Regions from separate parts of the Sphaerisporangium sp. NPDC004334 genome, predicted to be linked through region 1. Evidence: riboswitches for the same ligand, from Rfam matches in the RefSeq annotation. Region 1 holds a riboswitch; the other holds the start of a gene.

Region 1 (4,203 bases):
TCGTGTCCACGGGAGTGAGTTTACGGGCGGTTTGCCGGGGGGAGGGCAAGCACATCCCAAACCGATGCCGACATGTTCTCCCGTCCCCAAGGGGTCATCGTTGTCACCTGGCACGCGGCTCGATCGCCGGCGAGGAGGCCTCAGCGTACCGCCGCCGGGGGATCCGGCCGGCGAGGCGCGCCATGCGACCTGCCAGAACGGCCTCGCGCATCGCCGACGCCATCAGGCCGGGCCGCTGGGCGCGGGTGACGGCGCTGGCGAGCAGGACCGCGTCGCATCCTAGCTCCATCGCCAGGGCCGCGTCGCTCGCCGTGCCGATGCCGGCGTCCAGGATCACCGGGACGGCCGCCGCCTCGACGATCAGCTCGATGTTGTGCGGGTTGCGGATGCCGAGACCCGAGCCGATCGGGGAGCCCAGGGGCATCACCGCCGCGCACCCCGCCTGCTCCAGCCGCCGCGCGAGCGCCGGGTCGTCCCCGATGTAGGGCAGGACGACGAACCCGTCGGCGACCAGCCGCTCGGCGGCGTCGAAGGTCTCGATGGGATCGGGGAGCAGCGTGCGCTCGTCGTTGATGACCTCCAGCTTCACCCAGTCGGTGCCGAGCGCCTCGCGCGCCAGGCGCGCGGTCAGCACGGCCTCGCCCGCGGTGAAGCAGCCCGCCGTGTTGGGCAGCACCTTGACGCCCCGGCCGCGCAGCACGTCCAGCACCGACCCCCGGGCCGCCGGGTCCAGGCGCCGCATGGCCACCGTGGTGATCTCGGTGGCGGAGGCGGCCAGCGCCCGGTCCAGGACCTCCAGCGAGGGCGCGCCTCCGGTCCCCATGATCAGCCGGGAGGTGAACTTCTCCCCGGCGATGACCAGCGCGTCGCCCGCCTCGTCGAGGTCGTGCCCCGGCGCCGGGTGCGCACCGGTGCGGTCGAGGTCGTCCCCGGGCGCCCTGGTGGCGCCGGCCCGGCCGTCGTCGTCCCCGGCCGCCTTGGTCGTACCGGTCTGATCGATGTCGTGCCCGGCCGCGGGGCCGGCGCCGTGGTCAGCCACCTTGCACCGCCGTCAGCACCTCGACGCGGTCGTGCTCAGTGAGCGTGGTGGACTGCCACGCGCCGCGCCGCACCACCTCGTCGTTCACCGCCACCGCGACGCCCGCGCCCGACGAGGTCAGCTCCTGGACCGCGCGGGCGACGGTCGCCCCGGCGGGCAGGTCGCAGGACACACCGTTGATCATTACATTCATCGCCGTTCCGGGGCGCGGGAGGGCCCTGGCCGCCGCCAGGGCGCGCGCCCCGTTCCTCCTTCGTTCATCGGTGGGCCTCGGTGAAGCGCAGAGGGGAGCAGAGCGCCGCGAGGGGGACGAGCCCCGGGTCGGGGTCGCCGGCCACCAGCTCGGCGGTGAGCGGGCACAGCAGGACGCCGCCCCGGTGGTGGCCGGTGGCCAGCACCAGCCCGTCCACGCCGCTCGGGCCGATCACCGGCAGGTTGTCCGGCGTTCCCGGGCGCAGCCCCGCCGCCAGGTCGACCACCTCCAGCTCGGTGATCCCCGGCACCAGCTCGCGGGCGTCGCGCAGCAGCTCCCACAGCGCCCCGGCGGTCACCCGGGTGTCGAACCCCATCTCCTCCTGCGTGGCGCCGAGCACGATCTCGCCGTCGCCGCGCGGCACGAGGTAGGCACGCGAACCGTGCACGACGCCGCGCACGCACCGGCCGAGGAACCCCGGAGCGCCGCGCAGCCGCATGATCTGCCCCTTGACCGGGCGCACCGGAGGGAGCACCTCGGGGGGCAGGCCCGGAAGGGAGCCCGACCACGCCCCCGCCGCCAGGACGACCAGCCCGGCGCCGATCGCCGTGCCGCTCGCGCACCGCACCCCCCGCACGGGCCCGTCCGCGGAGAGCAGCCCCGTCACGCGGTCGGCGACCACCGGCACGCCGCGGCGCGCCAGCGCGGCGAGCAGGGCGGCCGTGACGCGGCGGGGATCCACCCAGGCGTCGCCGGCGACCAGGATGCCGCCCCGGACGGAGGGAGCGAGCATCGGCTCGGCACGGCGGCACTCCCGCCCGGTGAGCCGCTGGACGGGCAGCGACAACTTCTCCAGGAAGCCGGCCACCTCGGACAACGCCGCCAGGTCGTCCGCGCCGAAGGCCACGTCGAGCGTGCCCTCGCCGCGGTGGTCGACGTCCACGCCCGACTCCGCCGACAGCTCGGCGGCGAACGCCGGCCAGCGGGCCAGCGAGGCCAGGCCGAGCCGCAGCAGGGGCTCCTCGGTGTAGGCGACCTCGCTGACCGGGGCGAGCATCCCCGCCGCCGCGTGCGAGGCGCCCGAGCCGGGCGCGGGGTCGACGACGATGACGGAACGCCCGTGCCGGGCGGCGCGCCAGGCGATGGAGAGCCCGATGATGCCGCCGCCCACGACGACCATGTCGGCGTGCCGCCCGGCGCCCGCCGGGGGCGCGTTCGACACCTGCATCTGAGTCCGCTCCCTTCGCCGGCATGACCCGGATCAGGTTCGTGGCGGTCGAGGGCCCTCAGCCCTCCTCTCAGCCCGGTTTCGCCGGACTCCCGCGCGTGGTGGACCCAGCCTAATCCCGTCCCGGCGCCGCCGGGGACGGCGGGAGAGGCGGTCCGTTTCCGCCCTGGTACGGCATCGCCACCCGCTTGAGTGGTCTCATCACTGCCCGTATGGGACAGTGAGCCAATTTGTTACCAAATCGCCGTTGGCGGGTTACCGTCCTGGCCGCTTAGGGTCGGGTTGTGAATCATGTCGTGGTGGTGGGGGCCGGACTGGCCGGCGTGCGCAGTGTCGAGGCGCTACGGGCGCGCGGATACCGAGGGCGCGTCACTCTGATCGGCGAGGAGGCCCATCGGCCGTACGACCGGCCTCCGCTGTCCAAGGCCGTGCTGCTGGGCGAGCTGGACTCGACGGTCGTCGACTCCGATCTCGGCGCGCTGGACGTCGATCTGCGCACCAACGTCTCCGCCAAGGGGCTTCGCGAGGGCGCCCTGGAGACCACCGAGGGCGAACTGGAGTACGACGGCCTGGTCATCGCCACCGGCGCCACCCCCGTCCGGCTGCGCGGCGAGGGCGCCCAGCACGTGCTGCGCACCATCGACGACTCCCTGGCCCTGCGCGCCGCGCTCGTACCCGAGTGCCGCGTCGCGATCGTCGGCGCCGGGTGGATCGGCGCCGAGGTCGCCACCGCGGCCCGCCGCGCCGGCTGCGAGGTGACCGTCGTCGAGGCCGCCGAGTCACCGCTGGCCGTGGCCCTCGGGCCCGAGGTCGGCGCCCGCACCGCCTCCTGGTACGCCGAGGCGGGCATCGACCTGCGGCTCGGCACGATGGTCGGCTCGATCGACCCCGGCGGGCTGACCATGATGGACGGCTCGTGGATCCCGGCCGACGTCGTGGTCACCGGCGTCGGCGTGCGCCCGAACGTCGCCTGGCTGGCCGGCTCGGGCATCGAGGTAGACAACGGCGTCCTGGTCGACGAGCACCTCCGCACCTCCATGGAGGGCGTCGTCGCGGCCGGAGACTGCGCCAACTGGTGGTCGCGGCGCTTCGGGCGGCGCATGCGCGTCGAGCACTGGGACACCGCCCTGAACGCCCCCGAGACCGCGGTGGCCACCCTGCTCGGCCAGTCCGCCGTGTACGACCCGGTGCCCTATTTCTGGTCCGAGCAGTTCGGCCGCATGGTGCAGTACGCCGGCCACCACGACGGGGGCCGGCTGGTGCTGCGCGGCGACCCCGAGACCGACCGGAAGTGGGCGGCGTGCTGGTTCACCCCGGACGACAGGCTGGCCGCCATCCTCACCGTCGACCGTCCCCGTGACCTGGTCCAGGGCCGCCGCATCGTCGAGGGCGGGCAAAGAGTCGACGTTGATCGGGCGATCGACCCCTCGATACCCTTGCGCGACTGCTTGTGACCCCCTGCGGGGTGTTTGAGAAGAGGCGCGACGTGGTAGTTGTGGTTCCGTGACGCTTTCTGTTGCACAGATCGACCGCGAGACTGATCAAATGGTGGGGGAGTGGCTCCCCCTCACGGAAGTGGGCAGGCGGCTCGGGCTCAGCACCGGGCGCGCCAAGCAGCTTCTGAAGGACAAGAAGCTCATCGGCGTCCGCCGCGGCGGCCCAGAGCCCGAGGTCCCCGCGAAGTTCATCGCCGGCGACGACGTGGTGAAGGGCCTGCCGGGCACCCTCACCGTGCTGTCCGAC
Region 2 (4,203 bases), on a different contig from region 1:
GTGCGTCCGCTGCCCGGCACGCAGCCGCCCGGCGGGGGAAGCGGCTCGGGCGGCGACCAGCCGCCTGGTCCGCCTCGTCCTCCCCGGCGCATCGGCCGTCTGGTGCTCCGCGTCCTCGCGGTCGTGCTGGTGCTGCTGATCGTGCTCGCCGTCGGCGGGTTCTTCTGGATCAACTCCCGGCTCAACGTCGTGGACTCGCTCACCGACTACGCCGGGCGCCCGGCGGCCACCCCGGGCGAAGACTGGCTGCTGGTCGGCTCCGACAGCCGGGCCGGGCTGACGGCCGCCCAGCGCAAGAAGCTCGCCACCGGCCGGGCGGTCGGCAAGCGCACCGACACGATGATGCTCCTGCACGTGCCGGCCGGCAGTGGCCGGCCGACCCTGGTCAGCCTGCCCCGCGACTCGTTCGTGCCGATCGACGGGCACGGCAGCGACAAGCTGAACGCCGCCTACGCCTTCGGCGGCCCCAAGCTGCTGGCCAAGACCGTGGAGAAGGTCACCGGCATCCGCCTCGACCACTACATGGAGATCGGGTTCGGCGGCTTCGTCGGCATCGTCGACGCGATCGGCGGGGTGAACATCTGCGTCAAGCAGAACATCAAGGACCCCAAGGCCGGCATCGACCTGAAGAAGGGCTGCCAGGACATGGAGGGCGGCACCGCGCTGGGCTTCGTCCGTACCCGGGCGACGGGCGCGATCCCCGACTTCGACCGCACCCAGCGCCAGCGGCAGTTCTTCTCGGCCGTGGTCAAGAAGGCCGCGAGCCCCGGCGTGCTGGTCAACCCCTTCCGCTCGGTGCCGCTGGCGATGGCCGCCACCGACTCGGTCGCCGTCGACGGCGGCACGGGCACCTTCGACCTGTTGTCGCTCGGGATGGCCATGAGCGGCGACCCGGTCGCCACCGCCGTCCCCATCGGCTCGCTGCCCACCATCAACGGCGCCGCGGTCGTCAAATGGGACACCCAGCGCGCGCTGCGGCTGTTCGGCTCCCTGGCCGAGGACAAGCCGGTGCCCAAGGACGTGCTCACCAAGTAGGCCCGCGGTGAGCGGCCACGCGCACCCGTCGGCCGCTCACCGGGCGGACCCTCGGTCAGCGGTTAGTGTGATGGCATGCCCGAGCTTCCCGAGGTGGAGTCGCTCGCCGAGTTCCTGCGCGAGCGGGCCGTCGGCCGCGTGGTCGCCGGTGTGGACGTGGTGGCCTTCCAGGCCCTGAAGACCGTGCGGCCGCCGGTCACCTCGCTCGGCGGCCTGGCGGTGACCGCCGTGGCGCGCCACGGCAAGTTCCTGGACCTCGACTGCGACGGGCTGCACTTCGTCACCCACCTGGCCCGCGGCGGCTGGCTGCGCTGGCGGGAGGACCTGTCGGGAGCCAGGCCGGTGCGTCCAGGCAAGGGGCCGCTGGCCGTGCGGCTGCGGTTCGCCCCCGACGACGACGACGGCCGGGCGCCGGGCTTCGAGTTGACCGAGGCCGGCACCCAGAAGCGGCTGGCCGTCTACGTCGTCACCGACCCGGCCGAGGTGCCCGGCATCGCGAGCCTCGGCCCCGACCCGCTGGCGCCTGACTTCACCCCCGACGTGCTCAAGGGCATCGTGAGCGGCAGCCGCACGCAGATCAAGGGGCTGCTGCGCGACCAGAAGATCATCGCGGGCATCGGCAACGCCTACTCCGACGAGGTGCTGCACGCGGCCAAGATGTCCCCGTTCAAGATCGCCGACTCGCTGAGCGACACGGCGGTCGCCGACCTGCACGAGGCGATCGTCACCACCCTGCGCGAGGCCGTCGAGCGGTCGCGCGGTCTGGCCGCCAAGGACCTCAAGACCGAGAAGAAGTCCGGCCTGCGGGTCCACGGGCGCACCGGAGAGCCGTGCGAGGTGTGCGGGGACACGATCAGGGAGGTCTCCTTCGCCGACTCCTCCCTGCAGTACTGCCCGACCTGCCAGACCGGCGGCAAGCCGCTGGCCGACCGCAGGATGTCCCGGCTGCTCAAGTGAGGCGGCCCCTCGGCTCCTCCGGTGGGCCCGCTCGCCCGGGGCCGTTACCGCCGCGCGAGTGGTGGTGCCAGGTGGCCGGCCGCGCCGGGGCTCTGAGGTGTTTTGCGGTGCTTCGCCGGTGCGCGAAGGGAAAACTTCCCGGCGTCACGGCGCGACAACCCTCCGTTAGCGGGCGGAAGGCTCGCGAAGCGGGGACAATGGTCGGCATGACCGTCCCAGAGATCCAGGCCGGGGCCGTGCCCGACGACGCCTACCTGCTCGACGTGCGCGAGCCCGACGAGTGGCAGGCGGGCCACGCCCCGACGGCCGTCCACATACCGCTCGGCACGCTGCAGCAGCGGGTCGAGGAGATCCCCGCCGGAGTCCCGGTGTACGTCGTGTGCCGTGTCGGCGGCCGGTCCGCCCAGGCCACCGCCTGGCTCAACCACGTGGGCCGCGAGGCCGTCAACGTCGGCGGCGGCATGCACTCGTGGGCGGCCGCCGGGCGTCCCATGGTCGCCGAGAACGGGGGGCAGCCCTACGTCGCCTGACGGCCGGATGTAATAATCGCGCAAAATACATAGCGCGGGAGCTCGGGCGTCACCGGGCTGAGAGGGCGGTTCCCAGCGAGGGCTGGGCGCGCCGCCGACCGCCGGAACCTGTCCGGGTAATGCCGGCGTAGGGAGCGTGCGATGACGTCCGCCGTCGATGAAGTCCCCCTGACCCTCGACGAGGCCCCTCCGAAGACCCTCGGATTCCTCGACCAGGGCGCCTTCTGGGCCAACCTCGGGGTGAGCCTGCTCGGCTTCTCCGGCGCCCTGTACCTTCTCGACCCGCTGGGCGGCGCGCCGCTGAGCATGGTCGCGGCCGTGCTGGCCGCCGTGGTGGGCAGCCTGGTCGGCACCGTCATGGTGGGCCTGGCGGCCATCCCCGGCGCCCGCACGGGCGCGCCCGCGATGGTGCTGCTGCGCGGGCTGTTCGGGGCCCGGCTGTCGTACCTGCCCACCGTGCTGAACATCGTCCAGATGCTCGGCTGGGGGGCCTTCGAGCTGTGGGTGATCGCCAAGGGAGCACAGGCCGTCTTCGGCGACTCCGTGCCGTACGCGGTCTGGGTGCTGGCCGCCGGCGCGCTGACGATCGCCCTGACCATCCGCCCGCTGGGTGCCATCCGCCTTCTGCGCCGCTTCGTGACGGCCGCCGTGGTCGTCGCGATGGTGTGGCTCGCGGTGGCACTGATGCGCGAGGCGCCGAGCCTGGGCGGCGGGAGCTGGAACGCGTTCGCCCCCGCCGTGGACTACGTGATCGCGCTCTCGGTCTCCTGGGTCCCGGTCGCGGCGGACTACGCGCGGCACTCGCGGTCCGGCCGGGCGGCGTTCACCGGAGTGGTCACCGGCTACACGATCGCCCAGGTGGCGTGCCTGGTGCTCGGCATCGTCGCCCTCGCTTCGGTCGGCAACGACCCTGACCGGGTCTGGAACGCGTTCGTCGCGGTGCCGCTCGGCGCGCTGTTCTTCGGCGTCCTGGTGCTGCGGGAGGCCGACCAGTCGTTCGCCAACGTCTACTCCACGGCCATGTCCCTGCAGAATCTGCTGCCCCGGGTCGACCGGCGGGTCTTCTCGATCGGGGTCGGCGTGCTGACGACCGGCATCGCGCTGTTCGCCAACGTGAACTCCTACGGGGCCTTCCTCGGGGTGATCGGCGCGGTGTTCGTCCCGATGTTCGCCGTGCTCGTGGTCGACTACTTCCTGCTGGGCGGGGCCGCGCGATGGGACACCTCGCAGGACGCGCCCTCGCGCTGGGCGATGCTCGTTCCATGGCTGCTCGGCTTCGTGGCGTACTGGGTGTTCACCGGAGCGGCCACGCTGAAGTGGTGGGACGAGCGCTGGGCGGCGCTCCGCGAGCTGATCGGGTTCGAGCGGCAGCCGTGGATGAGCGCGGCGCTGGCCGCGTTCGTCGTCTCGGCGCTGGTGACGCTGCTGGTGGGCCTGTTGAGGCGGCGCGCCCGCGACGGCGCCGCCCTCACCGACGCGCCGGTGGCCCGGTAGCGCCCGTGGCCGGTGGCACCCGTGGCCCGGTCGCACTCGGTCGCCCGGCCGTAGTCGATGGCCCGGTCGTAGCCGGTCGCCGGCCTCGATCGAGTGCGCCTAGTCCGCCGCGGCCTCCAGGCGGAGCAGGACCTCCTTGGCGGCGGGGCCGCCGGCGTAACCTCCCGGCCGTCCCGGCGCCTCCAGC

Evidence for each region. Region 1 has a riboswitch for thiamine pyrophosphate ahead of thiO (glycine oxidase ThiO). Riboswitches for the same ligand answer to the same signal wherever they lie in the genome.
Region 2: it holds a riboswitch for thiamine pyrophosphate, as region 1 does, so the genes downstream of both, ACWEN6_RS25475 (purine-cytosine permease family protein) here and thiO (glycine oxidase ThiO) in region 1, are expected to answer to the same signal.

What each region holds. Positions count from the first base shown of each region.
Region 1 covers NZ_JBSGDZ010000010.1:35,610-39,812, reverse strand. Annotated here, with positions in the region: gene pknB (Stk1 family PASTA domain-containing Ser/Thr kinase) at 1-10, opposite strand, end outside; gene ACWEN6_RS14485 (thiazole synthase) at 104-823, opposite strand; gene thiS (sulfur carrier protein ThiS) at 1,032-1,223, opposite strand; gene thiO (glycine oxidase ThiO) at 1,297-2,460, opposite strand; TPP riboswitch at 2,454-2,566, opposite strand; gene ACWEN6_RS14470 (NAD(P)/FAD-dependent oxidoreductase) at 2,745-3,914, shown strand; gene ACWEN6_RS14465 (Rv2175c family DNA-binding protein) at 4,006-4,203, shown strand, end outside.
Region 2 covers NZ_JBSGDZ010000019.1:165,721-169,923, reverse strand. Annotated here, with positions in the region: gene ACWEN6_RS25490 (LCP family protein) at 1-1,035, shown strand, start outside; gene ACWEN6_RS25485 (Fpg/Nei family DNA glycosylase) at 1,111-1,992, shown strand; gene ACWEN6_RS25480 (rhodanese-like domain-containing protein) at 2,190-2,522, shown strand; TPP riboswitch at 2,547-2,673, shown strand; gene ACWEN6_RS25475 (purine-cytosine permease family protein) at 2,664-4,016, shown strand; gene ACWEN6_RS25470 (methylated-DNA--[protein]-cysteine S-methyltransferase) at 4,116-4,203, opposite strand, start outside.